DNA from 3 places in the Micromonospora sp. NPDC051543 genome. Region 1 is predicted to be linked to each of the others. Evidence: riboswitches for the same ligand, from Rfam matches in the RefSeq annotation. Region 1 holds a riboswitch; each other region holds the start of a gene.
What was found. Region 1 has a riboswitch for cyclic di-AMP ahead of ACIA3K_RS23275 (NlpC/P60 family protein). Riboswitches for the same ligand answer to the same signal wherever they lie in the genome.

Region 1 (9,574 bases):
GTTCTCCACCCGTTTCTAGCGCCACAACAGATCGACGATCAGGTCCTGACCGTGCTGAGCGAGACCATTGCCGGTACACCGCGGTTCGACGTCGCGCTGACGCACATCGGCTGGTTCGGCGACACGGTCGTGTGGCTCGCACCGCAGCCGGACCGCCCGTTCGTGAACCTCACCACGGCGGTGTGGCGGCGGTTTCCCGAGACCGCCCCCTATGCCGGGGCGCACACCGATGTGGTGCCGCACCTGACCTTCGGCCAGGACGCCCCCAAGCCCACATTGAGCCACGCCGCGGAGACCGTCTCGGCACAGCTGCCGATCCGCGCGGCCGTCGACATGGTTCGCCTCATCGCCGGCACGCCGGGGCTGAGACCTTGGCGTACCGTCTGCGAGTTCCCCTTGGGCGCGCATGAAGCCGCCGAGAAGTAGCGGGGACGGGCCTCTGCCCCCACCCGATGACCTGACGTCGCTGGTCCTGCGTGTTGACTTCACCGCGGACGAGGCGTGGGAAGCGTTGAAGGATGCCCTCACCGCTGGCGACACTCGCCCGCACGCAACCTTCGTCAGCGCCCGCCGACCCTTGCATAACCCACCTGCTGTTTTGGAGGCGGTGAGGCGGTGACCCCAGCGCGGGACTCAGCAGCCGCTGCCATCCCGGACGGACCGCTCCTCCAGGCCGCACGCCGACCGACTGACGTTCAGCCGGCCGCGATGGTGCTCTCGTTTCCGCGCCGGTGGCCACCACCGGCACGCTCGACCTCGCGGAGCATCAGGGCAAGGCTCTGCGACCGGCGTTCGGCTGGGAGGGCTTCCCACGCCTGGCGGGCGTAGACGACCCCGCCGACCCGGTCGCCAGCTTTTGCCATCGTCAAGCCCCGGTGCAGCTCGATGTGCGTCGCGAATCGGGGTAAACCCGCCGGCCGCGTCCGGTCGGCCTCCTGCTGTGCCTCGCTGCCCGGTCCGAGCATGCCGAGGCGGGCGTACAACATGCTGCGGAAGGTCGCCATGCGCCACGGCGGCACGGCGGTATCCGAGACTTCACCGTCGGGCGACGCAACGTGATCGAAAACCCGTCGAGCCTCGGTGTCGTGCAAGATCGCCCCATCCTCGTCGCCACGCCCGGCTGCGACGTGCGCCTGCGCCATGAGGGCCTGAACGCGCCCGAGTGACGGCCGGTCGGACAGCGCGATGGCCTGTTCGGCATAGCGCCGGGCGGTGGCCAGCGATGCCCCTTCGTAGCCAAGGGCTATAGCAGCCCTTCCGCGTACCCACACGCGCACACCGAGGTCGTCGGAGCGGTCAGCGGCCGTTGCCGCGAGGTCGTACCAGCGGATTGCCTCGGCGGGATTGGACGTGGTCTTGCCATAGGTCACGAGCGCTCGCGCTGCGTGCGTCCACATGCGCGGTGTGTCGAGGTGCTGCTGAAGAATCACGAGGTCGCTCGCGAGCCGCGCCTGAAGTGCCGCCGCGCCTACGGCCATGTAGTCCCGCCCGTATTGGTCGACTCGCTCGCGCCAGTCCTCCTCGGCCCCTCGCCCATCAAGGGCTGCGCTGAAGCCGGCCCGGATCAGCTCACCGGCTACTACGGGGCCGACGGCACCCGCCGCGAGCCCGAGCACCTGTCGACGGTTCACGTCACCCTCCCCGAGTGCCCGCGCGTAGGCGAGAACGATGTCAGGCGTAGCGGTCCGTCGTCCTGCCTCGACGTTGCTCAAATGCGAAGCCGAGTAGCACGACCGCGCCGCCACCGAGGCGAGCGAAACGCCGGCCTCGGTGCGAGCTTGACGCAACTGCCCGCCTAGATCTTCCACGGGTCCCCCTGCTGAAAGCCGCTGAAAGCATCGACCTACTTCCCAGCGTAGTCCTGTCATCGCAGGCTGGAATCAGACGGCACGGCCGGCAGGGACCCGAACCCGGCGGACGTGTTCGTACCGGGGCCGCCCTGTCCGGCGAGCACTTACGGGGCGGCCCCCTTCCCAAGACGACAGCGCGAAGGAGGCACCGTGCGTTTCTCGTTGTGGCGCAGAAACCCTGTCCCGAAGGTGCCTGCACCTCGTTCTGCCCCGCGACTTCCGGCCTGGGTCACGGCGCATACCGAGGCGTTCCGGATTGACGAGGTCGGCCGGGTGGGTCGCCTGACCCGGGCTCAGGAGTTCCGGGCAAACGGGGGTCGGGAATGATCTCCGGGCAGGTTTCCGTCCCCGAGCGAGGGCCGGTCGCGGACCGTCCGCGCCGGCACGGCCAAGCCCTGCCGCACACGCCGCTACGACCGCACTGGGCGTGCCGCGCCGACGGTCAGCCGTGGCCGTGTGCGACGGCACGACTCATGCTCAAAGCCGAGTACGAGAGCAAGATGCCGAGCCTGTCGATCTACCTGGCTGGGCTGCTGTACGAGGCGATGCGCGACCTCTACCACCTCAACCCGCACGACGGGCCGAGCCCGCGAGCCCTGTTCGACCGGTTCGTGGCATGGGGACCGTTCCGCAAGCCGATCGTCGAGCCCGCGACGTCGAACAGCGGCGCCTAGATTCCCGCTGGCCGCCGTCCTGGCCAACCGGCAGCCACCCGGGCGCACCGAGCACAACCGGCGCGGGGAACGCATCTCCGCACAGCGAGAGCTTGACGGCCCTCACCCCGACCTGTCTCCCGGAAGTCCAGATCTGGACCTGCTCCGGGTGACCCTGAAAGCGCTCCAGGGCACCCCGGCCCCGCCCGGGACCTGGTTCACCCCGGCCGGACGACTCGGATTCGCGTTGCCCGAGATGGAAGGCCGGATGCTCGTTCACTCCGACATCAACCCGACCAACCTCATCCTCACTCCGGCAGGGATACGCGTCGTCGACTGGGCATGGACGACCGAGGCCGCTGCGTGGGTTGAGCTGGCTCTGCTCGTGCAGTGGCTGATCGGCAGTGGTCACAGCCCCGCCCAGGCCGAGAAGTGGTTGGCGCAGTTCCCCGCCTGGACCTCGGTCGGGCGCGACACCCTCGACGACTTCGCTGCGCTGAACGCCGCGAAGTGGGAGGTCAAGGCCGGACAGAGCACAGACGGATGGGTGCACGATCTCGCGGCGTGGACCGGCGAGTGGGCGAAGCACCGCAGCTCATAACGGACGCAGAAGGCCCTTGATCCACGAAGGCCCTGGCGGGACGATTGTCCCGACCAGGGCCTTCGATCGTGGAGCGGGTGACGGGAATCGAACCCGCACTGTCAGCTTGGGAAGCTGATGTTCTGCCATTGAACTACACCCGCAGGCGGCACCACTGTACCCGAGTCGTCGCAGCCATGCACCCAGCCACCCCCACGCGCCGACCGCCCCCGTTCACCCCCGAAGAAGTTTCCAGACGGCAACATATGGTCGTTCTCAAATGCGTCGATGAGTTGTAACGTCTGCCACACGTTCCCAGCCACGGCGTGACATACCCCCTGCCGCGCCGCCAGAAAGAGGTGGGCCCATGGGACTCCGTCCCAACCTGCTGACCCGGCGTGTCGCCGGCGTCGCGTCGACGACCCTCGCGCTGCTGCTCAGCACCGCTGCGGTGGGCGTCGTTCCGGCCGCTTCGGCCTTCTCCGCGGCACCGGGTGGCACCTGCGCGGAGCCGGCCGACAGTCACGCCAACGCCCGGGCGAAGCCCGGTGCCCCCGCCCTCCACGAGCCCAACGAGCTGACCGCCAAGCAGGTCCGTGAGCGGGACGCCGACCTCGCGGCGGCGTTGCGTGAGCGCGCCAACTACCGGGCCGGCGCGGGTGCCACGACGCTGGCCGCCACCGTCACCATTCCGGTGGTGGTGCACGTGATCCAGGAGAACAGCACCCGGGCCGGCGGCAACATCCCCGACTCGATGATCACCTCGCAGATCAGCGTGCTGAACCAGGCCTACGCGGGCGGGACCGGCGGCGCGGCCACCGCGTTCGCCTTCCGACTCGACTCGATCAACCGGGTGACGAACCCGTCCTGGTACCCGATCGTCTACGGCTCGTCGGCGGAGCGGTCGATGAAGTCCGCACTGCGGGTCGGCGGCAAGAACACGCTCAACATCTACCTCGGCGAACTGAGCGACGACCTGCTGGGCTGGGCGACCTTCCCGCAGCGGAAGCTCAGCAGCACCGACGGCGTCGTCGTTCTCGGCGAGTCGCTGCCGGGCGGCACCGCCACCAACTACAACCAGGGCGACACCGGCACCCACGAGGTCGGCCACTGGCTGAACCTCTACCACACCTTCCAGGGTGGCTGCGGCGGCTCGGGTGACGGCGTCAGCGACACCCCGGCCGAGGCGTCGCCCGCGTACGAGTGCCCGACCGGCCGGAACACCTGCTCGGCGGCCGGCCTGGACCCGATCACCAACTTCATGGACTACACCTACGACTCGTGCATGTACCAGTTCACCACCGGGCAGGCGAGCCGCATGCTGACCGCGTGGAACGCGTACCGCGCGGCCTAGCTCTCCCCGCGTACACCAGGTGCCGGCTCCGTCGTCGACGGAGCCGGCACCGGCGTATCTGCCCCCAGGGCCGTGGTCAGGCGGCCGTGCACTGGACGTCGCGGCTGCGACGGGTCGGGCGCGTCTGCGGTACGGGGGATGGCGCGGCCGCCGCGGGCGGGGTCTGCGGATCGAGCCAGACCTGAACGGCCGGGCGCCCCACGGCGATGCCCAGGCCGTGCTGGTCGCGACGGGTCAGCATCGCCACGTCGACGGTGAACTCGAACAGCCGCCAGTCGGCCCTCGGCTCGGCCCGGGCGCTCTGTGCCAGCCGGGCGACCCGGACCGGATCGGTGACCGGCCAGGCGTGGCCCGCCACGTACGCCTCGTCGTCGCTCTCCTCCGGAGGGAACGAGTGCAGCGCGTATCGGCCGTCCCGTTCGAGGTCCCGGCGCTTCGGCGAGTCGATGATGAAGCAGAAGAGACCCTCGTCGGTGATGACCGGGGAGACCGGATGCACCCGGGGCCCACCGTCGGCACGGACCGTGGCCAGATAGCCGAAGCCCGGCCCGTACTGCTGCAGGAGAACGCGGATGCCGTCGGCGAGGTGGGGCTCGTCGGCGGCGAAATCGGACCAGGAAGCCATGCGAGCATTCTATCGAACAAATGTACGAGGAGCGACCTCGACACGCTGGTCACCGCCCACCTCGCTATGGTGGTCCGATGCTGCTCTCCGACCGTGACCTGGTCTCCGAGATCAAGGCCGGCACGCTGGGCCTGGAGCCGTTCGAGCCCACCCTGGTCCAACCCTCCAGCATCGACGTACGACTCGACCGGCTGTTCCGGGTCTTCAACAACCATCTCTACACCCACATCGATCCGGCCATGCAGCAGGACGACCTGACCTCGGTGGTCGAGGTGCCCGACGGCGAGCCGTTCGTGCTGCACCCGGGAGAGTTCGTGCTCGCCTCGACGCTGGAGGTGATCTCGCTCGGCGACCAGCTCGCCGGCCGACTGGAGGGGAAGAGCTCACTGGGTCGCCTCGGCCTGCTCACCCACTCCACCGCCGGGTTCATCGATCCGGGCTTCTCCGGGCACGTCACGCTGGAGCTGTCCAACGTGGCGAACCTGCCGATCACCCTCTGGCCGGGCATGAAGATCGGTCAGCTCTGCATCTTTCGGCTCTCGTCGCCGGCCGAGCACCCGTACGGCTCGGTGGTCTACGGGTCGCGTTACCAGGGTCAGCGGGGGCCGACGCCGAGTCGTTCCTGGCAGAACTGGCGCGCCTGGCCGACCCGTTAGGAGACGACGCAGGCCCGCCGCGAGCGGATCGCGACGGGCCTGACTGCGTCCCGCTCCGGTCAGCCGGGGCGGCCGTAGCTGTGGATGGGCCCGTCGTCGACCCTCTTCATCTTGACGGGCACACCGGCCTGGGAGGCGTGCACCACCCAGCCGTTGCCGACGTACATGCCGACGTGGTGGATGTCGCTGTAGTAGAAGACCAGGTCACCGGGGCGCAGGTCGCCCTTGCTGACGTTCTTGGTCACCCGGCTCTGCGCAGCGGCGTTGTGCGGCAGCGACACACCGGCCTTCGCCCAGGCGGCCAGCATCAGCCCGGAGCAGTCGTACGACTCCGGACCCTCGGCGCCCCACACGTACGGCTTGCCGATCTGGGCGCAGGCGAACTTGACCGCGATGCCGGCGCCGCCACCCGGGTAGCTGGCCGGGCAGGGCGCGGGACGCAGCGGACCGCCGCCGCCGCTGCCGTACACCTTGAGGCGCAGCTTCTGCAGCCGGTCGATCTCCTCGTTGATCTGCTTCTTCTTCGCCGCCAACTGGGCCTCGGTACGGGTCAGCTGGACGACCATCTCGTCCAGCGGCGCCTTCTGCCGGGCCAGCTCGTTGCGCAGGTCGGCGACCTGGCGGACGTCCTCCTGCTGGTTGTGGGCGAAGCGGTCGAGCATTTCGAGCTGACCGACCATCTCGCTGGGCGACCGGCTGCCGAGCATCGTGTTGACGGTCGACAGGTTCTCACCCATGTACGCGCGGACGGCCAGCGCGCTGACCTTGTCCATCGCGGCGTCGACCTGGCGCTCCAGCGGCCCGATGCGGGCGGCGAGCGCGTCGGCCTGCTTGCGCTTGAGGGCCAGGTCGGCCTGGGTGGCGTTGTGCCGCTCGATGATCGGTTCGAGCTTGTTCCAGTCCTCGTCGATCTGGCGTTCGATCTCGGCGACGGACGGATCGGCGTGGGCCACCGTGGCGCTGCCCGTCAGGACGACGGCGACGCCGACCAGGGCGGCGAGAGCGGTGGTGAAGCGGGACCAGCGTGTACGCGGCACGGTCGATGTCGGGTCGGCCGGAGCCGACCGTCCGGACGACGGCCGCGGGGCTTCAAGGGCCACCGGGTTCCGTACTCCTTCTTCCTGACCGCCTACCGGGTTAGCTGACGGGTTCGGGCGGGAAGTGGGCGCCCTACCGCAGGAACTGCGGATTCACCCCGAGGAACCTGGGTCCCCGGCTCGCTCGTGAGCGACTCGGCGGTGTCGGTCCGTTACCGCCCGGGGTGGGCAGACCTGCTACCGGGCCGACGAATGACCAGAGTAGAGACGGCCGTTACCGATCCGCAACCCGTGCGGCCGTGACACTCCGTACTGATTGCAGCGGGCCATCGAGCGGATGTGAAGATTTCCTTCTGTACGTTTCGAAACATGGAAAGGTATTGACGCGGACTCCCGGGCAGGACGAGGGTGACCGCACCGACACCAGTTCACATGTAGGGGGTTCGATGAAACGTCCGACCCTGCTCGCCGTCGCGCTCGTCACCGCCACGGCGGCCGTACCGCTGCCCGCCGGCCCGGCCACCGCGGCCCCCACCGCCGACCGCCAGCAGCAGTACGCCGCCGCCTCGACCGAGTACGGCGTACCCATCGACGTACTGCTCGGCGTCTCCTACCTGGAGTCCCGCTGGGACAGCAACGCCGGCACGCCGAGCACCAGCGGCGGCTACGGCCCGATGCACCTGACCGATGCCCGGCAGGTGGCCGCCCTACCCGGGCGCGGTCACCACGACGCCCCGGGAGAGGATCCGCGCGGCGACGAGTCCCGTCGTGCTCTCGCACCGACGCCCGCCACCGGGGACGCGCCGCCCAGCGCCGCGCTGCAGACCGTGGACGCCGCCGCCGCGCTCACCGGTGCCACCGCCGAGGCGCTGCGCACCGACCCGACGACGAACCTCCGGGGTGGGGCGGCGCTGTTGGCCGCGTACCAACGGGAGGTCGGCGCCCCGGTCGGAGCCGGCACCGACCCGGCCACCTGGTACGGCGCGGTGGCCCGCTATGCCGGCGCGGACAGCGCCGATGCGGCCGCGGCCTTCGCCGACGAGGTCTTCACCACGATCGGCGCCGGCGAGACGCGGGTGACCGACGACGGTCAGCGGGTCACGCTGCCGGCCCGGGCGGTACGACCCGAGCGGGCCTGGCTGGACCGACTGGGACTGCGGCGGCTCGCCCGCCCGGACGGGTTGGAGTGCCCGAGCACCGTGTCCTGCGAGTGGATCCCGGCACCCTACGCGGCGTTCGGCGACGGCGACTACGGCAACCACGACCTGTCCGACCGGCCCGCCCGGCAGAAGATCGAGTACATCGTCATCCACGACACCGAGGCGAGTTGGGCGACCACCCTGCAACTCGTCCAGGACCCGACCTACGTGAGCTGGCACTACTCGCTGCGGTCGGTGGACGGACAGATCGCCCAGCACGTCAAGACCAAGGACGTCGCCTGGCACGCCGGCAACTGGTACGTCAACGCCAAGGCGATCGGGCTGGAACACGAGGGCTTCGCCGCGCAGGGCACCTGGTACACGGAGGCGATGTACCGGACCTCGGCGAAGCTCGTGCGGCACCTCGCGCTGCGGCTGGGCATCCCGCTGGACCGCCAGCACATCATCGGCCACGACAACGTGCCCGGCACGACCGCGTCGACAGTCCGCGGGATGCACTGGGACCCGGGACCCTACTGGGACTGGACGCACTACTTCGACCTGCTGCACGCCCCCCGGCTGGACACCGGCACCCCGGCCACCGGGCTGGTCCGGATCGACCCCGACTACGCGACCAACCAGCCGGCGTTCACCGGATGCGTCACCCCGGGGACGCCGTGCGCGCCACGCGGATCCTCGTCGGTGGTGCTACGCACCGCACCGGCTCCGGACGCGCCGCTGGTCAACGACATCGCGCTGCGCCCCGACGGCACCCCGAACACGATGGACGTGTCGGACCACGGGGCCCGCGCGTCCGCCGGCCAGACGTACGCGCTGGCCGGTCGACAGGGCGACTGGACGGCCATCTGGTACCTCGGGCAGCGGGCGTGGTTCCACAACCCGGCGTCCGCGCCGACGGCCACCTGGACCGTCGGCATGGTGGTCACCCCGAAACCCGGCCGGGCCACGATCCCCGTCTACGGGCGGGCGTACCCGGAGCAGGCGGCCTACCCGGCCGGCGTGCCCTACCAGGCCATCTCACCGTTGCAGTACACCCTCGCCGCCGGCCAGCGGTACGCCGTCGGCGCGGTGCTGCCCGGCGAGTACTACCGGGCCAGCACGTTCGACGGCTCCTCGCCCGGCGACTGGACGGTGATCCGGGGCAAGAACCGGTACGCGCAGATCCAGTTCGGCCACCGCGTCATGTACGTCGACCTCGCCGACGTGCAGCTCCTGCCGTCACCGGTGGGCGCACCCCGCTGAGGAACCACGACGGCCCCCGGTCGAGGTGACCGGGGGCCGTCGTCGTGCGTGGTGCGGATCAGCCAGGTCGGCGGAACCCGGCGACCGGCATGGTGTTGATGCTGGACACCTGCACCGGTTTACCGGCGCGTGGCGCGTGCACCATCTGGTTGTTACCCAGATAGAGCCCCACATGGCTCAGCCCGGAGTAGAAGAAGACCAGGTCACCGGCACGGGCGTCGGCGCGCGAGACGGCCTTGCCCTCGTTCCACTGATCACCCGTGTGGTGGGTGAGGTAGATCCCGGCCGACTTGTAGGCGTACTGGGTCAGGCCCGAGCAGTCGAACGCGTTCGGGCCGGTGGCGCCCCAGACGTACGGATCGCCGACCTGCTGGCACGCGGTCCGGATCGCCTTCTGCGCCGCCGCGGAGACCACAC
Region 2 (10,484 bases), on a different contig from region 1:
GCCGCGCAGGGCTTCGTCCGCGAGGTGGAGCAGCGCCTCGGCCCGATCGACGGCATCGTCAACAACGCCGCCGTCGGGCAGGACTCCCTGCACGTGCACACCGCGACCGACGACATCGCCCGGATCATCGAGACCAACCTGACCGCGCCCCTGCAACTGACCCGGCTGGTGATCCGTCGGATGCTCGGCAAGGGCCTGCGGGGCCGCGTCGTCAACATCACCTCGATCTGCGCGCAGCGCGGCTTCCCGGGCCTGGTCGCGTACTCGGCCACCAAGGGCGGCATGGACGCCGCCACCCGGTCGCTCGCCCGGGAACTCGGCGGCCGGATGCTGGTCAACGCGGTCGCGCCCGGCTTCTTCGCCTCGGAGATGTCGGCCGTGCTCGGCCCGACCCAGCTCGACCAGATCGTGCGCCGTACCCCGACCGGCCACCTGACCGAGCCGGAGGAGGTCGTGCCGGTGGTGCGGATGCTGCTGCGCGAGCACACCAACATCAACGGCCAGGTCATCGTGGTGGACGGTGCCGCCTCCATCTGACCTGCGGCCGGTGCCGGGACTGCTCGCCGCCGCCGAACGGCACCTACGGATCGGTATGCCCGCCGACCTGGCCTCGGCGACGACCCGCAGTCACCTCGACGACGGGCGCTGCGTCGGCTGGTACGGCCCGCCGGTGCCGGGTTGGCGAGTGGCCGTCGACGCGGAGCGGGCGAACGCCCCGGTGCCCCCGGCGCTGGCCCGCCGCTTCGGCGCTGGTGACTTCTGGGCCCGGTGGACCCGGGCCGAGTGCTGCTGCAAGTTGGCCGACGTGCCGATCGCCATGTGGTGGCGCCGCCACGGGCTGGGCACCCCGCTGGACGGCGCCATGCTCTGGCGTACCCTGCGGGTCGCCGACCTGGTGGTCACCGTCGGCCTCGCGCCCGGGTAGGGCGCCGGGCCGATCGGCCGCGCCTGACGGGTGGGCCGCGGCTGGTGTCGGCGGGGCGCACACCGGACCGTGCCGGGCCGGTAGGTCGCGGCCGGCGGGTGGGGCACGGTCGGTGTCGGCGTTGCCTGTCGAGCTGCCCCAGATCCGGGGCGAGTGGGCCTCGATGGCGGCCCGCCCCATTTCCGGGGCAGCTCGACAGGAGGCACACAGGACACTGCCGGTCGGGACCGCACGCCCGGCCGGCTACCCGGCGGTCAGATCAGGTCCCAGCTCAGCGGGGTGCCGCGCGGGACATCGGTGGTGAAGGTACGGCCCAACACCCTGTCGATCTCGATCGGGGCCAGGCCGCCGGCCGGGCGGATCGACCGGACGTTCTGTGCCGTCACCGGGTCGCCGGCCCGGACGTCCTCGACCACGAACAGCGAACGGCGGAACCGCAGCCCTTCCCGCTCGGCGGGCGTCGGACCGATCGCGGTGCCGCCCAGGGCCGCGTAGGCGCGGCCCGACTCCTCGACGAGCGCCGTCAACTCCGCCGGGTTCAGCGAGAAGTCCGAGTCCACGCCGCCGTCGGCCCGGTCCAGGGTCACGTGCTTCTCGATGAAGCAGGCGCCCAGCGCCACCGAGGCGACCGCCACGCCGATACCGGGCGTGTGATCGGAGAGTCCGACCGGCACGTCGAACGCGCCGGCCAGCACCGGCAGGCGGCGCAGGTTGCTGTCGGCGGGGGGTGCCGGGTACGACGCGGTGCAGGCCAGCAGCACGATGCCCGCCGCGCCGCCGTCGCGGGCGGTCCGTACGGCGGCATCGATCTCGGCGACCGTCGCCATCCCGGTGGAGATCACCATCGGCTTGCCGGTGCTGGCCACCAACCGGATCAGCGGAAGGTCCACCAGCTCCGAGGACGCGATCTTGTACGCCGGGGCGTCCAACGACTCCAACAGCTCCACGGCGGTCGCGTCGAACGGTGACGAGAAGACCGTCAGCCCGCGCTCGCGGGCCCGCGCGAAGATCGGGGCGTGCCACTCGTACGGGGTGTGCGCCCGCTCGTAGAGGCGGTACAGGTTCTCGCCGCCCCACAGCTCGTGCCCGCCGGAGATGCGGAAGGCCGGGGCGTCGACGTCGATCGTGATCGTGTCCGGCCGGTACGTCTGCAACTTGAGCGCGTGCGCGCCGCTCTCGGCGACCGCGTCCACGATGGCCAGCGCCCGGTCCAGGTCGCCGTTGTGGTTACCGGACATCTCGGCGACCACGAAGGGCCGCTCCCCGGCACCGACCGCGTGCGGTCCGATCTTGATTGTCGCCGTCATTCCGACCTCTGTTCCCTTACGCCCGCACCGAAGGTGCGGTGGTGCTGTCGTCGTCCCCCGAACGGGTGGACGACCTGAAAAACTCCGGCACCCGCCGAACGGGTCACGGCAGGCGGCCACCGGCCAGCGCGTCCGACCGTCCCGGCAGGCCGGCGGTCTGCCCGCCGTCCGACCTGCTCGCCGACCGCGCCGTTCGGGACGGGTCGTCGGCCGACGACGAGTCGGCGCCAGCGGTCGGGCTGGGCCGTCGCCACCGGCCCGTGACCCGGTGGGCCTGCCGCAGCGCCGAGTACGCCAACCAGTCACCACGCCCCACCAGACGGTGCTTGAGCCCGGTGACCCCCGGCGGCATCGGGTAGCCCCCGGGGGGCAGGTATCGGCGGTAGTGCTCGGCGACCCGGTGGAAGAAGGCGCGCCGCAGGTGTGGGTGCAGCCGGCCGTCGTTGCCGACCACCACCAGGTAGTGGCTGATCATCAGCTCGAACAGCTCGGCCCGCAGGCCTTCGTCCGGGTGCCGGCGGGCGACCCAGTCCATCAGCCGCTCGTACTGGCCGAACGCGTCGAAGTGCCGACCACTGCGGGTGGAGGTGATCGCGCCCTGGCGGCCCTGCCGGTACAGGTAGCAGACCCGGTCCAGCACCGAGATCTTCTCCGCGCCGATCAGCAGCGGGTGGCTGAACGGGATGTCCTCGTACCAGCCGGGGAAGAAGCGCAGCTCCAACTCGTCGAGGAAGGCCCGGCGTACCACCTTGTTCCACGCCGTGTGCTGCACCCGCAGCAGGTGCGGCTGGTCGGCGAGGCGGGCCACGCCCGGCACCCCGCGCAGCAGGTGGCTGCTCGCGTCGACCTCCCGCCGACCGTCCTCGTGCACGCGCAGGTGGTCCAGCATGAGGACGTCGGGCTGGTGTTCACGCAGCCGGTCCAGCACCGCCGCGATCGTGCCCGGCGGCAGCCAGTCGTCGCTGTCGACGAACCACACGTACCGGCCGGTGGCCACGTCGAGGCCCGCGTTGCGGGCCAGGCCGAGGCCCACGTTCTCTTCCAGGTGTACGACGCGGACGTTGTCGCGCCCGGTGGCGTAGGACCGCAGCATCGCGCCGCAGCCGTCCGGGGAGGCGTCGTCCACGGCGATCAGCTCGACCGCCTCCGACTCGCCCACCGGGATGTCCGCCCGGATCGACTCGAGGCACTGGTACAGGTAAGCCTCGACGCCGTAGACGGGCACGACGATGCTCAGCAGCGGCGCGTGCGTCGGCTCATTGACCACCTCGCCACCTTCGACGACGCGGATGGCCAGCCCCGGAACCACATGTGGCCGCGGATGGTGGAATCCCTGAACACCCGCGAAGCGGAAGGTTAACAACGGCCGCCCGGTTCACCCGGGAGTGACCCGGTAGGGTGCCTCGGCATGACGAGCACCACCGACGCGCCGACCGCGCCGGCCGCCCCCGCCCGGCTGCCGTCGCTGACCGGGCTGCGGTGGATCGCCGCGCTGCTGGTCTTCGGGTTCCACGCCGGGACGATGCGGATCATCGCCGAGCCGGACTACAAGGCCGTCGTCGACGCCCTCTTCACCCTCGGCCTGTCCGGCGTGCAGTTCTTCTTCATCCTCAGCGGTTTCGTGCTGGTCTGGTCGGCCCGCCCGGGCGACTCGCGGCTGACCTTCTGGCGTCGACGGGTCGCGAAGATCTACCCGAACCACGTGGTGCTGTGGGCCGCCGCGCTGCTGGTCGCCTGGTGGTTCGCCGATCCCGTCCTGCCGGCCGTCGCCGTGGAGAACCTGCTGCTGTTGCAGGCGTGGGACCCTCGGCTCGGCTGGTTCTACAGCGTCAACACGGTGAGCTGGTCGCTGTCCTGCGAGTTCTTCTTCTACCTGTGTCTGCCGCTGGCGCTGCCCCTGTTGCGCCGGGCGCGACCCGCGGTGCTCTGGGCGCTCGTCGTCGCGCTGCCGCTGTTGATCCTCGCGCTCTGGCCGGCGCAGCAGCTGGTGCCGGAGGTGAGCCGCTGGTGGTTCACCCAGATCTTCCCGCCGGCGCGGTCCCTGGAGTTCTGGCTGGGCGCGGTGGCGGCCGAGCTGATGCTCCGGGGCCGGTGGCGCGGGCCGGGACTGACCGCCGCCACCGCGATCTTCGTGGGCACCTGGGTGGCCGCCGCGCAGTGGATCCGCGCCGAGTTGTGGACCACGCTGCTCGCCGTCGCGTACCTGTTGGTGATCACCGCCGCCGCCGACGCCGACGTGCGCGACCGGCGCTCGCCGTGGCGCTCACGCCCGCTGGTCTGGCTCGGTGAGGTCTCGTTCGCCTTCTACCTGGTGCACGTCCTGGTGATGACGAGCGTGCTCCGGCTCAGCGGCGACTGGGGGACCGGCTTCCGGGGTTGGCGGGGCCCGGCGGTGGTGCTCGGATTCCTGCTCGTGAACCTGGTCCTCGCCGGGCTGCTGCACCGCTTCGTGGAGATACCGATGATGCGCCGGCTCGCGCCACGCCGCCCGGGCCGCCCGCCGCTCGTTCCTCATCAGCGCACCCCGGAGACCGTAGGTGGTGACGCGGACGGGGTCGGCGCGGCGCGGGCCGACACGCCCGTCGCCGATGCGTCCGGGTGGTCCCGACGGTAGCGTGAGGACGTGCTCCCGGTCGCGCTCACCTGTCCCCTGTGGTGGGTGGCGCGGTGCTCATGCCGAGGTGTCGATCATGGAAACCGTCGTCTTCTACCAGTTCCTGACCGAGGTGCCCCAGGCCGCCGCCATCTGGTCGGCCCTGTTCCTACTGGCGCTGACGGTCCTCGCCGTCCTGGTGGCCCGTCCGGAGCGGGACTCGCCCGCGGCCGACCCCACGCCGCCGACACCCACCGCCCGCGAGGTGGCCGTCGCCGAGATGGCCGACCTGCGCCGGTACGCCGAGGAGGTGGCCGTGGCCGCCACCCGGGCGGCGCGGACCGCCCGACGGCGGCGTGCTGACTGGCTGGTCGCTCAGGACGAGGCGCAGCGGGCCTGGACGGCGTACGACGAGGCGGACACCGCCGCCCGTCGGGTCGCCGGTGCCGGGGCGTTGCCGACGCCGCGTACCCCGCACACCCCCGCCGAGTACGCGGCCCGGGAGCGCTATCTGCACCGTGCCGCCATGGCGGCGCACTGGCGGGGGGAGTTGACCATGGCTCAGCTCGGCGACGTGTTCGGGCATCGGCGCGGCTGGGACCCCCGCCGGCACCCGGTCGAGCAGGAGACGCTGCTCATCCGGGCGATCCGGGACGCGAGGCTGGCCGAGCACCGGACGGCCGCCGAGCGGGAGCGGTCGTCCTGGCGGGACGCCGAGGTGGCCGCCGAGTCGGCGCGCGTCCTCGCCCAGGAGGCGTACGTTGCGGCGGTACGGTGCCGGCCGAGCCCAGCGCTCTCCCGGCGCACCGCGACGCGGCCGTCGCGTACGGCCCTCGTGGCACGCTGGCGTCCGGCCCGGGCCGGTTGAGCCCGATCTGTTATGTGAGGCGGGTCACCGGCAGCGGAAATCGGGCGGTCGGCGTCATCGACGGCCATTGTGCCCGCGATTGTGGCGGCGTTGTCGGCCGCCTGTCCGGTTGTCGCCCACAGGTGCCGGCGGAACCCGTTGTCCCATCGAGTCACGTCAGCGGCAAAACGCGCAGAAATTGCTGGGCCAATCGATGTTTACGCAGGTGGGCGCGGCTTGGCAGAGTGCGCACCGGCCAGTACTGTCGTCCCGTCCGGTGCGGTTACCGATCGCAGGAGGCGACGCCGTGCCGACCCGCTCAATCGTGATCAACGAACCGGGGACCCACAGTAAGTCCGGGGTGAATCCGCGAGCCACGGCCCGCGGTAGGGCGATCTTCCCGCCCGAATCCGTCAGCTAACCCGGTAGGCGGTGACGGAAGGAGTTCCATCCTCGTGCAGCACCCCTCGATCCCCCTGTTGTTCCTCCGCCTCCACGGCGACGCGGTGTCCCCGCTCATCCGCCTCGTGACGGTGAGCTGACCCCCCCGGGTCACCGCACTTCCCGCCCGGCCGCGCCGGGCGTTCCCCTGAGCGGTTCATCATCCGCGGGCCACCGCCCGCGCGCTGACGCCTGCCCGGATGCCGGTCGGGCCCCGGTGTGCCGCTCTCCCTGTGAACCGTGGAGGACCTCGTGAAGCACACCCTGAAGCGCCAGCTCCGTCGCCTCGCGACCGAGCGCCCGTACCAGATCGTCGCCGCCTCCGCTGCGGCCCTCGCGATCGCCACCACCGCCGGCGCTCTGGTCGCCGGCGCCGACGACGCCCCGGCCGGCTCGCGCACCCCGACCACCATCGCCGAGATGCGCAGTGACACCGTCGCCTCCCGTGGCGAGCTCCGGTCCGCGGCTCCGTCGGCGAGCGTCGCACCGAGCACCGCCGCCCCGGCGACCAGCACCGCGTCCCCCGCCGCCAAGGCCACGAGCAACCCGGACGTCACCCGGAAGCCGACGCCTCCGAAGCCACCCGCGACGAAGGTGCTCGACTACGACTACGAGGCACAGAACACCTACTACAACTGCGGCCCGGCGGCCACCCGCAACGCGCTCAGCGCCAGCGGCATCGACCGCACCCAGGAGGAGCTCGGCGCCGAGTTGGGCACCACCGAGATGGGCACCAACTCGGCCGAGGACACCACCCGCGTGCTCAACGCCGAGGTGAAGGGCTCCCCGTACCGCACCCGCATGTTCGCGGGCACGCCCAGCCCGGCCCAGATGGACCGTCTTCAGGCCGACGTCGTCAAGGCCATCACCGATGGCCGCGGCGTGGTGGCCAACGTCGCCGGCGACGCCATCGACACCGAGGGCGGCTACCACTCCTACGGCGGTGGGCACTACATCGCCGTCGTCGGCTACAAGGACAACGGTCGTACCGTGCGGATCGCCGACTCGGCGAACGCCGCCGACCCGGCCTACTGGATCACCACGATCGACCTGGCGAACTGGATCGCCACCCGGGGTTACTCCGCCTGACCAACGCGCGACACCCCACGACGCCGCGGGCGCCGTCTCCCACGAGGGGCCGGCGCCCGCGGCGTTCCCGTGTCGGGGCGCGACGCGGGTGAACGCCTCTCGTACCGGGCCACGAACCGTGGGAGACTGCGGCCGTGGTGGATGAATCGGGTGGTCAGGCTGGCCGTGAGCCGATCCTGTTGCTGCTGCACGGCATGGGGGCGACGGGTGACGTGTGGCTGCCCTGGGCGCCACTTCTGGAGCAGCACTGGCCCGGCCGGTGGCTGGCGCCCGATCTCGCCGGTCACGGTTGGTCGGCGCCGCTGTCGTCGTACTCCTTCGAGGGTTTCGCCCAGCGGGTCGCGCAGGGCCTGGCCTCCGACGACCGCATCGTCGTGCTCGGGCACTCGCTCGGTGGCGTGGTCGGCCTGGCGCTGGCGGCCCGCGCCGCCGGCCTGCCGGTGGACGCGGTGGTGGGCTTGGGCATCAAGGCCGTCTGGACGCCGGCCGAGCTGGCCCGCGCCGTGGACCTCGCCGCCCGCCCGGTGGGCTGGTTCACCAGTCGCACCGAGGCCGCCCGCCGCTATCTGCGGGTCGCCGGCCTCACCGGTCTGGTCCTCCCGGACCACCCGATGGTCGACGCCGGGCTGCGTCAGGTCGACGGCCGGTGGCGGCTCGCGATGGACGACGCCGCGTTCGCCGTCGGCGCGCCCGACCTGGCCGCGCTGCTGGCGGCGACCGACGTGCCGGTGGTGCTGGCCCGCGGGGAGCACGACCCGATGGTCACGGACGCGCAGCTCAAGGAGTACGGCGTACCGGTCGTCACGCTGCCCGGTCTCGGGCACAACGCGCACCTGGAGGATCCGGCGGCCGTGCTGAGGTTGCTGGACCCGTACCGTTGATCGGTCAGGCAGGTGCGGGCGCGGGTAGTTCCCGGGCCGGGGTCAGCTCGCGGCGGGCGGCGGTCAGGAAACCCTCGGCGTACGACTCGGCCGGGAAGTCCCCCAGGTAGCGGCGGCGGGTGACCCAGCGGGCGTCGGCCAGCGGGTCGGTGTCCAGCAGGGCGGTGAGCACGGCGTCCACGTTGGACATGTCGCGCCGCAGCACGTAACCCGAGCCGGCCAGCGGGAAGCGCTCGGTGAACCGGTCGCCCTCGCCGCCCATGTCGGTGACGGCGTACGGCTTGCCGGAGTAGAGATAGTCGGAGATGACCCCGGAGACGTCGGAGACCAGCGCGTCCGAGCGGTTCACGGACTCGGTCAGGCTCAGCTCCCGGGCGGCCGCACCGAACACGTGCTGCCGGCCGGTGCGGGCGCGGTCGGCGACCAGCAGTTCGGTGAGCCGGCCCAACTGGCGTGCCGACGCGGGGTTCTGCGCCGTGTACGGATGCGCCCGCAAAATCACCGTCGCGCCGCGCCCCAGCAGCCGCCGCAGCAGCTCCTCGGCCACCGGCAGCGAGCAGTAGTCGGCGTCGGCGTGGTGCCCGGTCCAGGTCGGGGTGTAGAGCACCGTCGGGTGCGCGAGGCCCCGCGTCGGCTCCTCGCGTACCTCGATCGACTCGACCTGGGGACGGCCCACCACGACGAACTTCTCCGCCGGGATCTGCACCCCGGCGCGGGCGTACCGGTCGATCGCCGCCGGCCCGGCCACGAAGATCCGGTCGAAGATCCCTGAGACCGGGTTGGCGCTGGGCGCCTTGTCGCTGTCGCCGTGGTGCAGTTGGACGTGCGTGAGCTGGGTGAACCGGATGCAGTGGCTGTTCTTCGCCCCATGGTTGACGTAGAAGGCCACCCGCAGGCTCGGCACCAGCGCTTCGTCCATCGCGCGCAGCGTGGGGCAGTAGACCACCGGCGCGTCGGTGGCCGCGGCGATCGGCGCGACGAACTCCGGCTCACGGACCAGCACCAGGAAGGGCCGGCCGATCCGTTCGAGGTACGGCAGCCACATGGTGACCTGGTACTCGGAGCCGGGCGGTGCGGAGAAGTAGAGCAGGAACTCCGGCTCGTGCCGGCGTAGCGCGCGGGCGACCTGCCCACCGCCGGCGGCCGGGCGGAACCGTCGCCTCGCCAGGTCCAGCGCGACCGCCCCGGCACCGGCGGCCACCAGCAGGCTGGCGGCGAGCGCCACGACGGCCGGCAGGGTCGACGCGGCGGCGATCGCCACCACCGCGAGCAGCCCCAGCAGGGCGACGCCGAGTCGGTCGGCGATCAGCGGGGTCCAGGCGCGTACCGGCAGGTTGGCGGCCCGGATCTCCAGGTTGCCCGCGGTGCGCAACGGCCCCACCAGCAGCACCAGCCCCAGCAGGACCAGCGCCGTCGCGGCCAGCGCCGGGTCGAAGCCGTCGTCGAGCCGTCGGGAGTAGCCGACCAGGACCGCCGCGGCGATCAGGGCGGTCTCGGCCACCAGGTCGGCGCCCGGTCGGATCCGCTGCTCAGCGGCCGCCGCCACCAGCGCGGCGACGGCCAGCGCGAGGCCCCACCCGGTGCTGCCGGTGAGGGCCAGCACCACGAAGGCCAGCACGGCCAGCCCGGTGCTCAGGCACCGGGCGGCCACCTTGCGAACCAGGTCACCACGCATGTCGCTCCGATCGCCGCCCTCGGTGTCGCGGTGCCGTCGGCGTCAGTTCGTCGACGCCGCGGCCGGCGTCTCGGACCGGTCCGGGCTGGCCTGCGCCGGCACGGACGGGCCGTCGCCAGGCGCCCGGCGTACGTCGATGACCTGACCGGTCAGGTCGGAGATCAACACGTCGAGCGAGGACTGCGCGACGGCCTCCGCGGCCAGCAGCGTGTTCTCCGGCTCCTCGCCGAAGGCACGCGTACGCATGGGGGTGGCCGTCCGCTCCGGGTTGATGCAGTTGACCCGTACGCCGACGTCGGCCCACTCGTCGGCGAGCGCCTGGGTCAGGTTGACCAGGGCGGCCTTGGTGGACGAGTAGAGGGCGTAGCGGGCCCGACCCCGGGTGTACGAGCTGGAGGTGTAGAGCAGCAGCTGACCCTTGGTCTGCTGCAGGTACGGAAGGGCCTGCCGGGCGATGGTCACCGGGCCGACGAAGTTGACCTGCAACACCCGGTCCATCGTCTCCTCGTCCATCTCGGCCAGGGCGCCCCGCTCCAGGATCCCGGCGGTCACCACCACGTGGTCGATCCGGCCGGTGGCCTCGAAGGCGGTCGTCAGCGCGGCCTCGACGTCCTCGGCGCGCTCGACGTGGGTGCCCGTGGTGGAGCGGCTGAACGGGAAGACCTGCGCGCCGAAGCGCCGCGCCAGCTCGGTCAGCTCGTGGCCGATCCCGTAGCTGCCGCCGAA
Region 3 (10,484 bases), on a different contig from region 1:
CTGACCCGGTGGCCCGGCGTCGTCCGGGCCACCCGAGAACACCGGTCCGCCGGGGCTGCCTGAGGGGTCCGGCACCCCGGCGGACCGGGCACATTTCCGCCAGCGCCGCCACCGGTACGTGAGCGGGCCCCGCCGACGCGATGTCGACGGGGCCCGCTCACGTACCGACTTGCTAGTCGTCCAGGCCGACGGGGGAGTTGGGGCGGTCGACGTCGACGAACTCGACGTCGTCGACGGCGCGGTCGTCTCGACTGCCGGCGGCGCGGGCGGCGGAGCCCACGGCCCAGCCGACCGCCGCGCCGACCAGCGCGGCGCCGATCAGCAGCGTCCACGGCAGCGCCGGCTGGCGTCCGGCGAGCGCGTCGAAGGCGCGCGAGGCGCGACGCCGTGCCTCCTCCGCCGCCGAGCCCACCAGGTCACCGGCGCCGTCGGCGAGGTCGCCGCTGCTGCGACGGGCCGACCGCGCGGTGTCCCGGACACTGTCGCCCGCGGAGCTGACGGCGGAGAGCAGTTGCTCCCACGCCTGGTCCGCGATCCGCTCCGGCTTGCTGCGCCGGTCCAGCAGGTTGGTTCCGAACATCGTGGTTACCTCCTCAGGTGCCGAAGCCGCCGGCCACTTCGGACCTCGGCGTCCGTCCAGCGCGACACGGTTCGCTGACTGCGCAGTGCCCCGGGCCGGTCGCGCGCAAACCCGGCGCCGCGTGGCGCATCCGCGGGAGGTCAGCGCACCGCCACCGCGGCCACACCGCGGGCGAAGTCGTCGTCATCGTCATCGTCGTCGTCTCCGCCGCCGAAACCGCAGGCCAGTACGAGGGCGAGCAGCAGACCGACGCCGGCCAACCCGGCCAGTCGCTTGATCATCGAAGGTCCTCTCCGTCACGGTGGGTGTCCCGGGCCGATGCTAGGAAGCGTCGGCAACCACATTGGCGGGTCCGACCGCGACACGCCGGTCCCACGCGGGGCGGGCGTGCGGGACGGTACGGATGTCGGGCCTGCCGGACCGCGACCGCTACCCTGGTCCGGCGACGCGTCGGTTCCGACCGATCGTCGACTGATCAGATAACGAAAAGTATTGAATGATCAGATAACGAAAAGTGGGGATATGGGCGACTTTGTCCTCTCGGATCCGTGAATTGCTCATCCCGAGGGGTGGCGACCGAGGCCGTTGGAGGAATACTCTCGGTCGCGGCCCGCGTACTGATGAGGCGCCCGGGGGACGGGCGGGTGGAGGTGCTCGCGTGAGCCTGTCGATCGTGAAGTCGGTCCTGTCCGGTGGTGTCGTCGAGATCGCCCCCCGGGGTGAGATCGACGTCGACACAGCGTACGAGGTGCGTGAGGCGATTGCGGAGGTGCTGGCCAAGAGCCGCCCGCTCCGCATCGAGCTGAACATGAGGCTGGTCACCTTCATCGACTCCGTGGGCATCAGCGCCATGGTCGCCGGCTTCCAGACCGCCGAGGTCAGTGGCGTCAAGCTGGTCGTCACCGAGCCGAGCCGGTTCGTGCACCGTCAGCTCTGGGTGACCGGCCTGCTCGGTCTCTTCGGCGCGCCCGAGCCCTACTTCGCCGGCGCCGCCACCCCCGAGGTGCTTCCCGGCGCCTGAGGCGCGGCTGCCACCGTCAGGCCTGCTCGCCCAGACCCCGTCATTGGGAACGCTGCGCGAATGCCGGGACAACGCACGGTGTCCGTCCGGCCGTTGCCAGCCCGAGCGGCGTACGGGACGATCGTGCGACCAGCGACGTCGGGAGACGGTGTGCTCAGCAGCGATACCTTCAGCTACACCGTCCAGGCCCGCTGCTCACTCGCCGAGGCGTCGGCGCTGTTGAGCGACCTGAGCCGTCAGGGTGAACTGCATCCCCTGATCGTGCGGGTCCGCGAGGTGCCGCCCCGCCCGGGTGCCCGCGCCAGCTACACGATCAACGACAGGCTGGTCGCCGGGCCGCTGCGCTTCCGCACCACGTACCACGCGGACGTGCTGGTCAGCGAGCCCGACGAGATCGTCACCGTGGCCCGCCAGTGGCCCGCCACCACGGTTCGCAACCACACCCGGCTGCGCGCCGAGCCGGACGGTCTGGTCCGCATCGACGTCGACATCACGCTGCGCGCGCCGACACCCCTGTTCCGGTACGCCTTCGGTCAGGCCCGCGCCGCCCACCTCGCCCTGGCCGCGCGCCTCGGCGCGGCCCTCGACAGCGCCACGCCCTGAGCCCAGCGAGCCGTTCCGGGTGGCTGACCGGCGCGACGCCGACGCCTCCGGGCGGGTGGCCGGCACGTGCGGTTGGTCCTTTGCTCTGCTTCCACCGAGGCAACACGTGAGGGCCGTCGGTGTCGCCTCCGTGGAAGCAGAGCAAAGGGTGTCCGCGCACCCTTCCGCCCCGGGCGGACAGCTGCGACCAGGCCCTTGTCCCGCTACCCGTCGCGCTGGCGGCGGGGCTGCGGGGACCGGCGTCCCCAGGGTTTGTACGTCGACAGCACCGTTGCGATGATCATGAGACTGGTCGACACCGCGGGCGCGATCACCAGGTCGGCGCGGTCCCGCGCGGGTAGCGCGGCACCCAGCGCGCCGGCGTGCCGCAGGTTCGGGGTGAGCAGGAACAGCACCAGCCCGACCATCACCGTGGTGATCACGAGCTTGATCACCACCCAGCGGTAGCGCAGCAGGCCCCAGGGGGTGAGCAGCGCGCTGGCGACACCGACGAGCCACACGAGCACGCTCAGCGGCGCGAAGAGCACGGTGCCCACGAGCCCGGCGACCGGGTAGACCACCGCCGGGTCGGCCCCGCGCTGTGCCGCGATGCCGAGGGTGAGCAGCACCAGGTCCGCCCCGAGCCAGCCGAGAGACGTGACCAGGTGCAGGGTGAGCAGGGCCTTGCGGGTGCGGGGCGCGATTCGCGGCATACCCGAATGCTCCGGGCTGGACCCCGCATGGTCGTCCGACCAGCGACGACGTCCGGGGTACGCCCGCTGACGTACCCCGGACGGCGTCGGTGCTCAGTACACCGACAGGTGCACGTGGTTGGTGTGGTCGCTGGAGGGGTCGCCGTTCCCCCCGCTGTACGACTTCCAGCCGCTGCTGGGCAGCCAGATCTGCTTGAACCAGATCACGTAGAGCACCGCGAGCCGGTCGGCGTTGCGGATGAAGTAGGCGGCCAGGTTGTTGCCGTACGTCTTGTCGCCGCCGCTGGCGATCCCGCCGAAGCCACCCTTCTGCGCGGCGAAGTCGCAGGCCCGGCCCTTGGGGTGCTCACCCGAGCCGCCGTTGCGGTGACAGGAGACGTACCGGGTGAAGCCGGCGGCCTTGGCCTGGTTGAGCGCGTGCAGGGTGCGGGGGGTGATGCAGCCGCTGGCCGGCGTGGGGTCGTTGATGCTGCACGACTCGGACGGCCAGGAGCCGTCGGAGTTGCGGGGGGCGGGTTGAGCGTTGGCGGTGGAGGTGCCACGGTTGGAGCCGGTGTCGGTGTCGGCGGCGGTGGCGCGTGCCTTGTCGTTGGCGACGGTCAGGGCCCGCTCGGCCTGCTCCTTGCGCTTGGCCATCACCTCGACCTGCTTACGTTGCTCCCGGATCTCGCCGTCGAGGGCGACGCGGGTGCGGTTCGCCTCATCGCGGGTGGACTGCAGGTCGCGCAGCACCCGGTCCTCGTTGGCGGCCACCACGTCGAGGGCGGCCGCCCGGTCCATGAACCCCTCGGGGGTGTTGCTGTTGAGCAGGGCCGAGACGGTGCTGAGTCGGCCGGTGCGGTACGCGACGCCGGCGATCTCGCCGACCTTGCCGTTGCGTACGGTCATCTCGGCCTCGGTGGTCTTGAGCTTGACCGCGAGCTGCTGTTGCCGCTGGACGGAGGTGTCCAGCGCGCGCTTCGCGTCCAGGTAGCCCTTGCTGGCCGCCTCGAGCTGGGCCCGTAGCGCCGGCGTACCACCCTCCTCGTCGCCGTCGGGGGCGGCGGCGGCCCGCAGGCCGCCGGGGGGAGCGGCGGTGGCGGCGCCGACCGGAAGCGCGACGCTGAGGGTGACCATCATGACGATCAGTGCCGTAAGCCGGGCGGCGGGTGGTCGTGCTGGTGCCACTACGCATGTCCTTCCGTCAGCCGCCGACCGGGTTAGCTGACGGGTTCGGGACGGAAGATCCCTACCGCTGACGCGGATGCACCCCAGGAACATGGTTCCCCGGTTCGCCCTGTCGGGCGATTAGGCGACGGCCGCCACCGGCGCCGGGAGGCGCCGCCGGGTGGTGGCCGGGACAGAGCCTACCGGTGCTGGTGGGGTCTGTGCAGCCGTTGTGACGGAAGGTGCCTGCGCGGCCACGAAGGATGATGGTCACCACTCGACGGAACCGCAGGCGCCCGGGGCGGCGCCGGGTTCGGTCTGCAGCGTGGCGTGCTCGATGCGGAAGTCGTCCCGCAGGGCGGTACGCGCCGCGGTGAGCACCGCGCCGACCTCCGCGCCGGGCGCCATGGTCAGGTGTGCGGAGGCCACCTCCATGCCCGAGGTGAGCGTCCAGACGTGCAGGTCGTGCACCTCGACCACGCCGGGCACCGCGGCCAGTCGGTCGTGCACGGCGGTGACCTGGAGGTGTTCCGGGGCGGCCTGCACGAGGATGCGTACGGCGGCCCGCCCCAGCCGCCAGGTGCGCGGCAGGATGAACACGCCGATCGCGACCGCGACCAGCGGATCGGCCCACCACCAGTCGGTGACGGCGATCAGCAGCGCAGCGCCGATCACGCCGAGCGAGCCGAGCAGGTCGCCCAGCACCTCCAGGTAGGCGCCCTGGAGGTTGATGCTCTCCCGGGCGCCGGCGCGCAGCAGCCCGAAGGCGACCACGTTCGCGAGCAGTCCGAGGACGGCCACCGTGAGCATCGGACCGCTGAGCACCTGGTGCGGATTACCGAACCGGCCGATCGCCTCGATCACCACGTAGATCGCCACGCCGGAGAGCAGGACGGCGTTGGCCAGCGCGGCGAGCACTTCGAGTCGGTAGAGCCCGAAGGTGCGCTGCGGGTCGCCGGTGGCCCGCCGCGTGGCGGTGATCGCGGCGAGCGCCATCCCGATGCCGAGCACGTCGGTGAACATGTGCCCGGCGTCGGACAGCAGGGCCAGTGAGCCGGTGTGGAAGGCGGTCACGGCCTCGACCACCATCAGGGCAGCGAGCAGTCCGAAGGCCGCCCAGAGCCGTCCCCGATGCTGGTGGGCGGCGTTGGCGACCGACCCGTGGTGGTGGTCATGTCCTGCTCCCACGAAACCACCCTCCGACGCCGCCCGGGACCCGGTCAAATGTATGCTCACATCGCTATGTGTGCAAGTGTAGGGCGAGGGTCGGCCCACGGGCGCGCCAACGCGACGGTCAGCCGGTCGGGTCGACGGTGGTGAGCCGCTGGGTGGCGCGCGAGAGCGCCACGTAGAGCGTGCGTACGCCGGAGCCCGGATCGGCCCGGATCTCGCTGGGGGCTACCAGCACGACTCCGTCGTACTCCATGCCCTTGGCCTCCAGGCTGGTCACCACCTGCAAGCGCGTCGCGCCGAGCGCGTCGAGCCAACCGGCGACCTCGTCGCGGCGGGTGACCGGCGTGATCACCCCGACCGTGCCGTCGACCTCGCCCAGCAGGCCGGCGGCCGCCTGCACGGCCGCGGCCTGGAGCCCGGCGAGCGGCACCACCAGCTCGACCGGGTCGACGCCGGTGGAGCGGACGGCCCTCGGCAGGGGCAGGTCCGGATAGAGCCGGCGGATCTCCGCTGCCGCCACCGCGAAGATCTCCGCCGAGTTGCGGTAGTTGGTGGTGAGCGTGAACTCGTGCCGTTTGCGCCGGCCCAGCGCCTGGTCGCGGGAGCGGGTCAGCTCCTCGGGGTCACCGGTCCAGGCGGTCTGCGCCGGGTCGCCCACCACCGTCCACGAGGCCAACCGCCCACGCCGACCGATCATCCGCCACTGCATCGGCGAGACGTCCTGCGCCTCGTCGACGACCACGTGCGCGTACTCCCGGTAGTCCTCCGGCCGCTCCCGGGCCGCCGCGCGGGCGGCCCGCTGCCGGTCGGCCGCGGTGCTCAGCTCACGAACGCCGCCCGCGAGCTGGAACGGGTCGCGCCGGGCCCGCGCCGGTTTCACCGGCTTGCCGAGCAGCGCGTCCAGCTCGTCGAGCAACGCCACGTCCGCGATGGTCAGGCCCTCGGAATCCAGACTCCGGTACGCCGTGCCGAGCAGCCGGATCTCCGCGCCGGAGAGGATCCCGCCGGCGTACCGGCGCAGCCGATCCGGTCGAGCCAGCCAGCCGAGCACGTGCCGGGGGTGCAGGCGTGGCCACCAGGCCTTGAGGAACTCCCGGAACTCCGGCCGCTCCGCGATCTCGTCCTCGAAGGCCCGCTGCTCGGGCAGCCGGCCGATGTTCACGCGCCGGGCCTGCGCCCACAGCGCGGCGAAGACACCGTCGAACCCGGCGCGGCGAACCTCGTTACGCCGGGCGCCCCGGTGCAGCGCGCGGTCCCGGATCGCGTCCAGCTCGCGACGGTCCAACCGCAGCAGCCCGCCCCGGTAGAGCAGCCGCAGCTCGCCAGGAGCCCCCGGCGCGGCGTCGCGGGCCGCCCGTTCCAGCACCCGGCGCATGCGCAGCGAGCCCTTCACCGCCGCCACCTCGGGCGGATCGGTTCGGGTGGCCGTCATCCCGGGGAACAGGGTGCCCAGCGAGTGCAGGGTCGCGGTGTCCTCACCGAGCGACGGCAGCACCGAGGCGATGTACTCGACGAAGACGGTCGACGGTCCGACCACCAGGATGCCGCCACCGGCGTACCGGCTGCGGTCGGAGTAGAGCAGGAAGGCCGCCCGGTGCAGGGCGACCGCCGTCTTGCCGGTGCCCGGGCCGCCCGCGACGATCGTCACCCCGGAGCCGGGGGACCGGATCGCCTCGTCCTGCTCCCGCTGGATCGTCGCCACGATGTCGCGCATGCCCCGACCGGTGGCCCGGGAGAGGGTGGCCAGCAGCGCGCCGTCACCGACGACCGTCATCCCCTCCGGGGCGGCCTCCGGATCGAGCAGGTCGTCCTCGATGCGGGTGACCCGCTCCCGCTGCGACTGGATGGTGCGGCGACGCACCACGCCCAGCGGCTGCGCGGGGGTGGCCTGGTAGAACGCCGACGCGGCCGGCGCCCGCCAGTCGACGACGAGGGTGCTGGCGTCCTCGTCACGGATGCCGAGCCGCCCGACGTGCAGCACCTGCCGGTCGCGCAGGTCCAGGCGGCCGAAGACCAGCCCCTCGTGTTCGGCGTCGAGGGTGTGCCGCCGCTGTGCCGCGTGGAAGACCATCGCGTCACGTTCGACGAGCGCGCCGAACGTGCCCACCCGCGCCATCCGGTAGCCGTCCCGCTCGGCGCGCACCGCCGACTGCCGCAGCTCGGCCAGTCGGGCGTACACCCGGTCGAGGTGCCGTTGCTCGACGGCGATTTCCTGCTCCAGGGCGGTCTGGTCGGTCAACGCACGCTCCTTCGATGTCGCCGGCAAGCGGCGCGAACCGCGCGGGCCAACCGCAGAAGGGTACGGCCCCCGACCCGACCCGCCGCGCCCGAGGTGCGCGAACGGGCTCAGCGACCCGCCGCGACGGCGCCCACGACCTGGCCGTGCCGTGGCCGCGCGGCGCTCGGGCCGGGCCCGGGCGGCGGTGCGGCGAGCACCCGGCCCAGGACGCCGGTCAGGGCGGCGTTCACCTCAATCGGACGCTCCATCATCAGCATGTGGCCGGCGCCCGGGCAGACGGTCAGCTCGGTGGCCGGCAGGACGGCGGCGATCGACTCGGCACACGGCGGCGGGGTCAGCCGGTCCCGGTCACCGACCAGGGCGGCGGCCGGCAGGTGCGCCAGGGCGGCGAGGGTGTCCAGCCGGTGCTGAGCGCCGATCGAGGCGCGGAAACCGCCGATCGAGCGCAGCGAGGCGCGGGCCACCGCCGACGTGACCAACCGGATGTCGGACGGATCGCAGCGGTCGCCGAAGAGCATCCACCGGATGCTCGGCTGCAGCGCGTTGAGCAGCGCCCGGGGCGCCCGCCACGAGCCGCAGCGGGCCAGCACGCCAGCGCCGGTCGTCTCGGCGAGCCGGATCAGCCGGGCGATGCGTGGCGAGAGCCCGTACACGGTGTGCGTGTGCCCCTCGGCGGTGGTCGAGACGAAGACCAGGCCGGCCGTACGCGCGGCGAAGTGCTCCCGGTGGCGGTGTGCGTACTCCATGATCGTCATTCCGCCCATCGAGTGCCCGACCAGGACCACCCGACCGCTCGGCGCGACCGCGTCGAGGACGGCGGCCAGGTCGTCGCCGAGCTGGGCCAGGGTGGCCGTGGGCAGCGCCATGCAGCTGGACCGGCCGTGACCCCGCGCGTCGTAGGTGACCACCCGCACGGAGTCGCCGAAGGACGACGTGAGCGCGTCGAGCTGCCGGTGCCAGCTGCGCCCGTCCAGCGTCCAGCCGTGCAGGAGGACCGCCGTCACCGGGGCGTCCACGGGACCGGTGGTCTCGACGTGCAGCCGTACGCCGTCGGGCATACCGACTTCGAATCGCTCCGGCATCGCCACCTCCCACGGTCACCCAGGCATCACCCGTACCTCCGATACCCGGGGGTAACACCGGCTACCCGTCAGGACGCCGCGCCAATCGCGGTCGAGCGAACATTCGCGACTGCGCCCCTGGTGCGCGGCGGCGGGCCAGGCTGGACGGCATGAGGGTGGCGGGGCAGGAGCGGCAGGCCGGCGGTACGCCCCGGGCCGCGCTCGCCGACCTGCTCGCCGGCAACCGGCGGTTCGTCAGCGGCCAACCCGTGCACGGTCACGACGTCACGGCCGCGGCCGCCGCCTCCGGCGACCAGCAGCCGTACGCGGTGGTCCTCGGCTGCATCGACTCACGGGTGCCGTTGGAGGCGATCTTCGACCAGACCTTCGGGGCGATCTGCGTGATCCGCACCGGCGGGCACGTGCTCGACCGCGCGGTGTGCGGCTCCATCGAGTACGTGGTGGGCCAGCTCGGCGTGCCGCTGGTCATGGTGCTCGGCCATGAGCGCTGCGGGGCGGTGGGCGCCACCGTGGACGCGCTGCGCACGGGGGAGCGACCGGGCGGCTCGCTGGCCCACCTGGTCGACGAGATCGCCCCGGCGGTCACCGAGGTGGGGCTGGACGATCCGGCGGTGCATCCTCTGGCGATCCGCCGGCACGTCCGGCGTACGGTCCACACGCTGCGCGCGGACGATCTGCTGGCCGAGCCCGTGGCCGCCGGCCGGGTGGCCGTGGTCGGCGGTCTCTACGACCTGAGCACCGGCGAGGTCGCCCTGCTCGACCCGCCCTAGGGCCGGACGCGAAACCGCCCGCCGGGAACTCCCGGCGGGCGGTCGATGGTGCGGTGGGGGAGGGCTCAGCCCTCGAAGACGCCGGCCGCGACCAGACGCTTCTCGGTGGCCTCCCAGCCGTCGTTCGGGTGAACGGTGGCCAGGTTGTTGATCTCCGCCCGGATCTTGGCGGCGTGGCCGGCGGCGGCCAGCGCCCGGATCTCCTCGACGAAGGCGTCGGAGTCGGTACGCAGGTGCGCGGTCTTGCCGTTGGTCAGGTTACGCACGTAGGCGTGCTTGCCGCCGTTGAGCGGGATGAGGTACTTGAACTCGCCCAGCACGCTGAGGGCGCCACCCTGGCCAGCCTGGCCGGCCCGGACGGACGCGCGCGCGGTCTTAGAGGTGTTGCTCGCCACGGAGGTACTCCTTGCAAGACGTACGGGAGGACTGGACGTCCGGGGGCTGTGTGCGGGTGACACTGCGTCGGCCCGCAGAGGTGGAACGCGGCAGAAGCCGCCGATGGAACTGTACATGACCACGACATCAGGCTGGTCGTCGCGGTGTCCTGAGAGGCAACGGAGACCACCCGTCCGGCTATTCCGGGAGGCGTTTTTTCCGATTCCCTGGCGCACCATCCGTCACAGCAGTCATCATGTGTTGCAGCAACCACTCGGGTGGACGAGGTCGTAGGGGAAGACGCACCTCGCTCTCCGGGAGGTCACCGTGCCAACGCGTGGCGTCGTATACGTCCACTCGACCCCGCTCGCCGTGTGCTCGCACGTCGAGTGGGCGATCGCGCGCGTCCTAGCCGCGCCGGTCAACCTGCAGTGGACGGCTCAGCCCGTCGACCCCGGCGCCCGCCGGGCCGAGTGCGGGTGGACCGGCCGTCCGGGGACGGGCGCCGAGCTGGCTGCTGCCCTCCGGCAGTGGCCCATGATCCGTTTCGAGGTCACCGAGGAGCCGAGTCCCGGCGTCGACGGTGAGCGCTTCATGTACGTGCCCGCCCGTGGCCTGTTCCGGGCCACCGTCGGGGCGGCGGGTGACATCCAGCTCGGCGAGGACCGGCTGCGGGCCCTGATGGCCTCCGCCCGGGCCCCGGAGGCGCTGTCGCACGCCCTCGACAAGGCGCTCGGCACCGCGTGGGACGCTGACCTGGAGCCCTACCGGTACGCCGGTGACGGTGCGCCGGTGACGTTGCT

Region 2: another riboswitch for cyclic di-AMP. It lies ahead of ACIA3K_RS16565 (C39 family peptidase); the one in region 1 lies ahead of ACIA3K_RS23275 (NlpC/P60 family protein).
Region 3: another riboswitch for cyclic di-AMP. It lies ahead of ACIA3K_RS03300 (coiled-coil domain-containing protein); the one in region 1 lies ahead of ACIA3K_RS23275 (NlpC/P60 family protein).

What each region holds. Positions count from the first base shown of each region.
Region 1 covers NZ_JBITDT010000012.1:271,442-281,015, reverse strand. The annotation lists gene ACIA3K_RS23315 (2'-5' RNA ligase family protein) at 1-426, shown strand, start outside; gene ACIA3K_RS23310 (helix-turn-helix domain-containing protein) at 696-1,808, opposite strand; gene ACIA3K_RS23305 (hypothetical protein) at 2,174-2,524, shown strand; gene ACIA3K_RS23300 (hypothetical protein) at 2,673-3,104, shown strand; tRNA gene ACIA3K_RS23295 (tRNA-Gly) at 3,174-3,247, opposite strand; gene ACIA3K_RS23290 (zinc metalloprotease) at 3,451-4,437, shown strand; gene ACIA3K_RS23285 (pyridoxamine 5'-phosphate oxidase family protein) at 4,514-5,062, opposite strand; gene dcd (dCTP deaminase) at 5,140-5,718, shown strand; gene ACIA3K_RS23275 (NlpC/P60 family protein) at 5,778-6,755, opposite strand; cyclic di-AMP (ydaO/yuaA leader) riboswitch at 6,831-6,966, opposite strand; gene ACIA3K_RS23270 (N-acetylmuramoyl-L-alanine amidase) at 7,202-9,157, shown strand; gene ACIA3K_RS23265 (NlpC/P60 family protein) at 9,216-9,574, opposite strand, start outside.
Region 2 covers NZ_JBITDT010000008.1:130,087-140,570, reverse strand. The annotation lists gene ACIA3K_RS16595 (SDR family NAD(P)-dependent oxidoreductase) at 1-537, shown strand, start outside; gene ACIA3K_RS16590 (hypothetical protein) at 521-925, shown strand; gene pseI (pseudaminic acid synthase) at 1,180-2,232, opposite strand; gene ACIA3K_RS16580 (glycosyltransferase family 2 protein) at 2,336-3,499, opposite strand; gene ACIA3K_RS16575 (acyltransferase family protein) at 3,641-4,846, shown strand; gene ACIA3K_RS16570 (hypothetical protein) at 4,923-5,693, shown strand; cyclic di-AMP (ydaO/yuaA leader) riboswitch at 5,979-6,119, shown strand; gene ACIA3K_RS16565 (C39 family peptidase) at 6,354-7,202, shown strand; gene ACIA3K_RS16560 (alpha/beta fold hydrolase) at 7,337-8,083, shown strand; gene ACIA3K_RS16555 (CDP-glycerol glycerophosphotransferase family protein) at 8,088-9,758, opposite strand; gene ACIA3K_RS16550 (D-ribitol-5-phosphate cytidylyltransferase) at 9,801-10,484, opposite strand, start outside.
Region 3 covers NZ_JBITDT010000002.1:62,824-73,307, forward strand. The annotation lists gene ACIA3K_RS03270 (cellulose binding domain-containing protein) at 1-4, shown strand, start outside; gene ACIA3K_RS03275 (hypothetical protein) at 173-580, opposite strand; gene ACIA3K_RS03280 (hypothetical protein) at 721-861, opposite strand; gene ACIA3K_RS03285 (STAS domain-containing protein) at 1,239-1,601, shown strand; gene ACIA3K_RS03290 (SRPBCC family protein) at 1,752-2,204, shown strand; gene ACIA3K_RS03295 (hypothetical protein) at 2,408-2,896, opposite strand; gene ACIA3K_RS03300 (coiled-coil domain-containing protein) at 2,990-4,063, opposite strand; cyclic di-AMP (ydaO/yuaA leader) riboswitch at 4,069-4,200, opposite strand; gene ACIA3K_RS03305 (cation diffusion facilitator family transporter) at 4,313-5,230, opposite strand; gene ACIA3K_RS03310 (HelD family protein) at 5,337-7,454, opposite strand; gene ACIA3K_RS03315 (alpha/beta fold hydrolase) at 7,562-8,536, opposite strand; gene ACIA3K_RS03320 (carbonic anhydrase) at 8,686-9,306, shown strand; gene ACIA3K_RS03325 (hypothetical protein) at 9,372-9,701, opposite strand; gene ACIA3K_RS03330 (DUF3145 domain-containing protein) at 10,009-10,484, shown strand, end outside.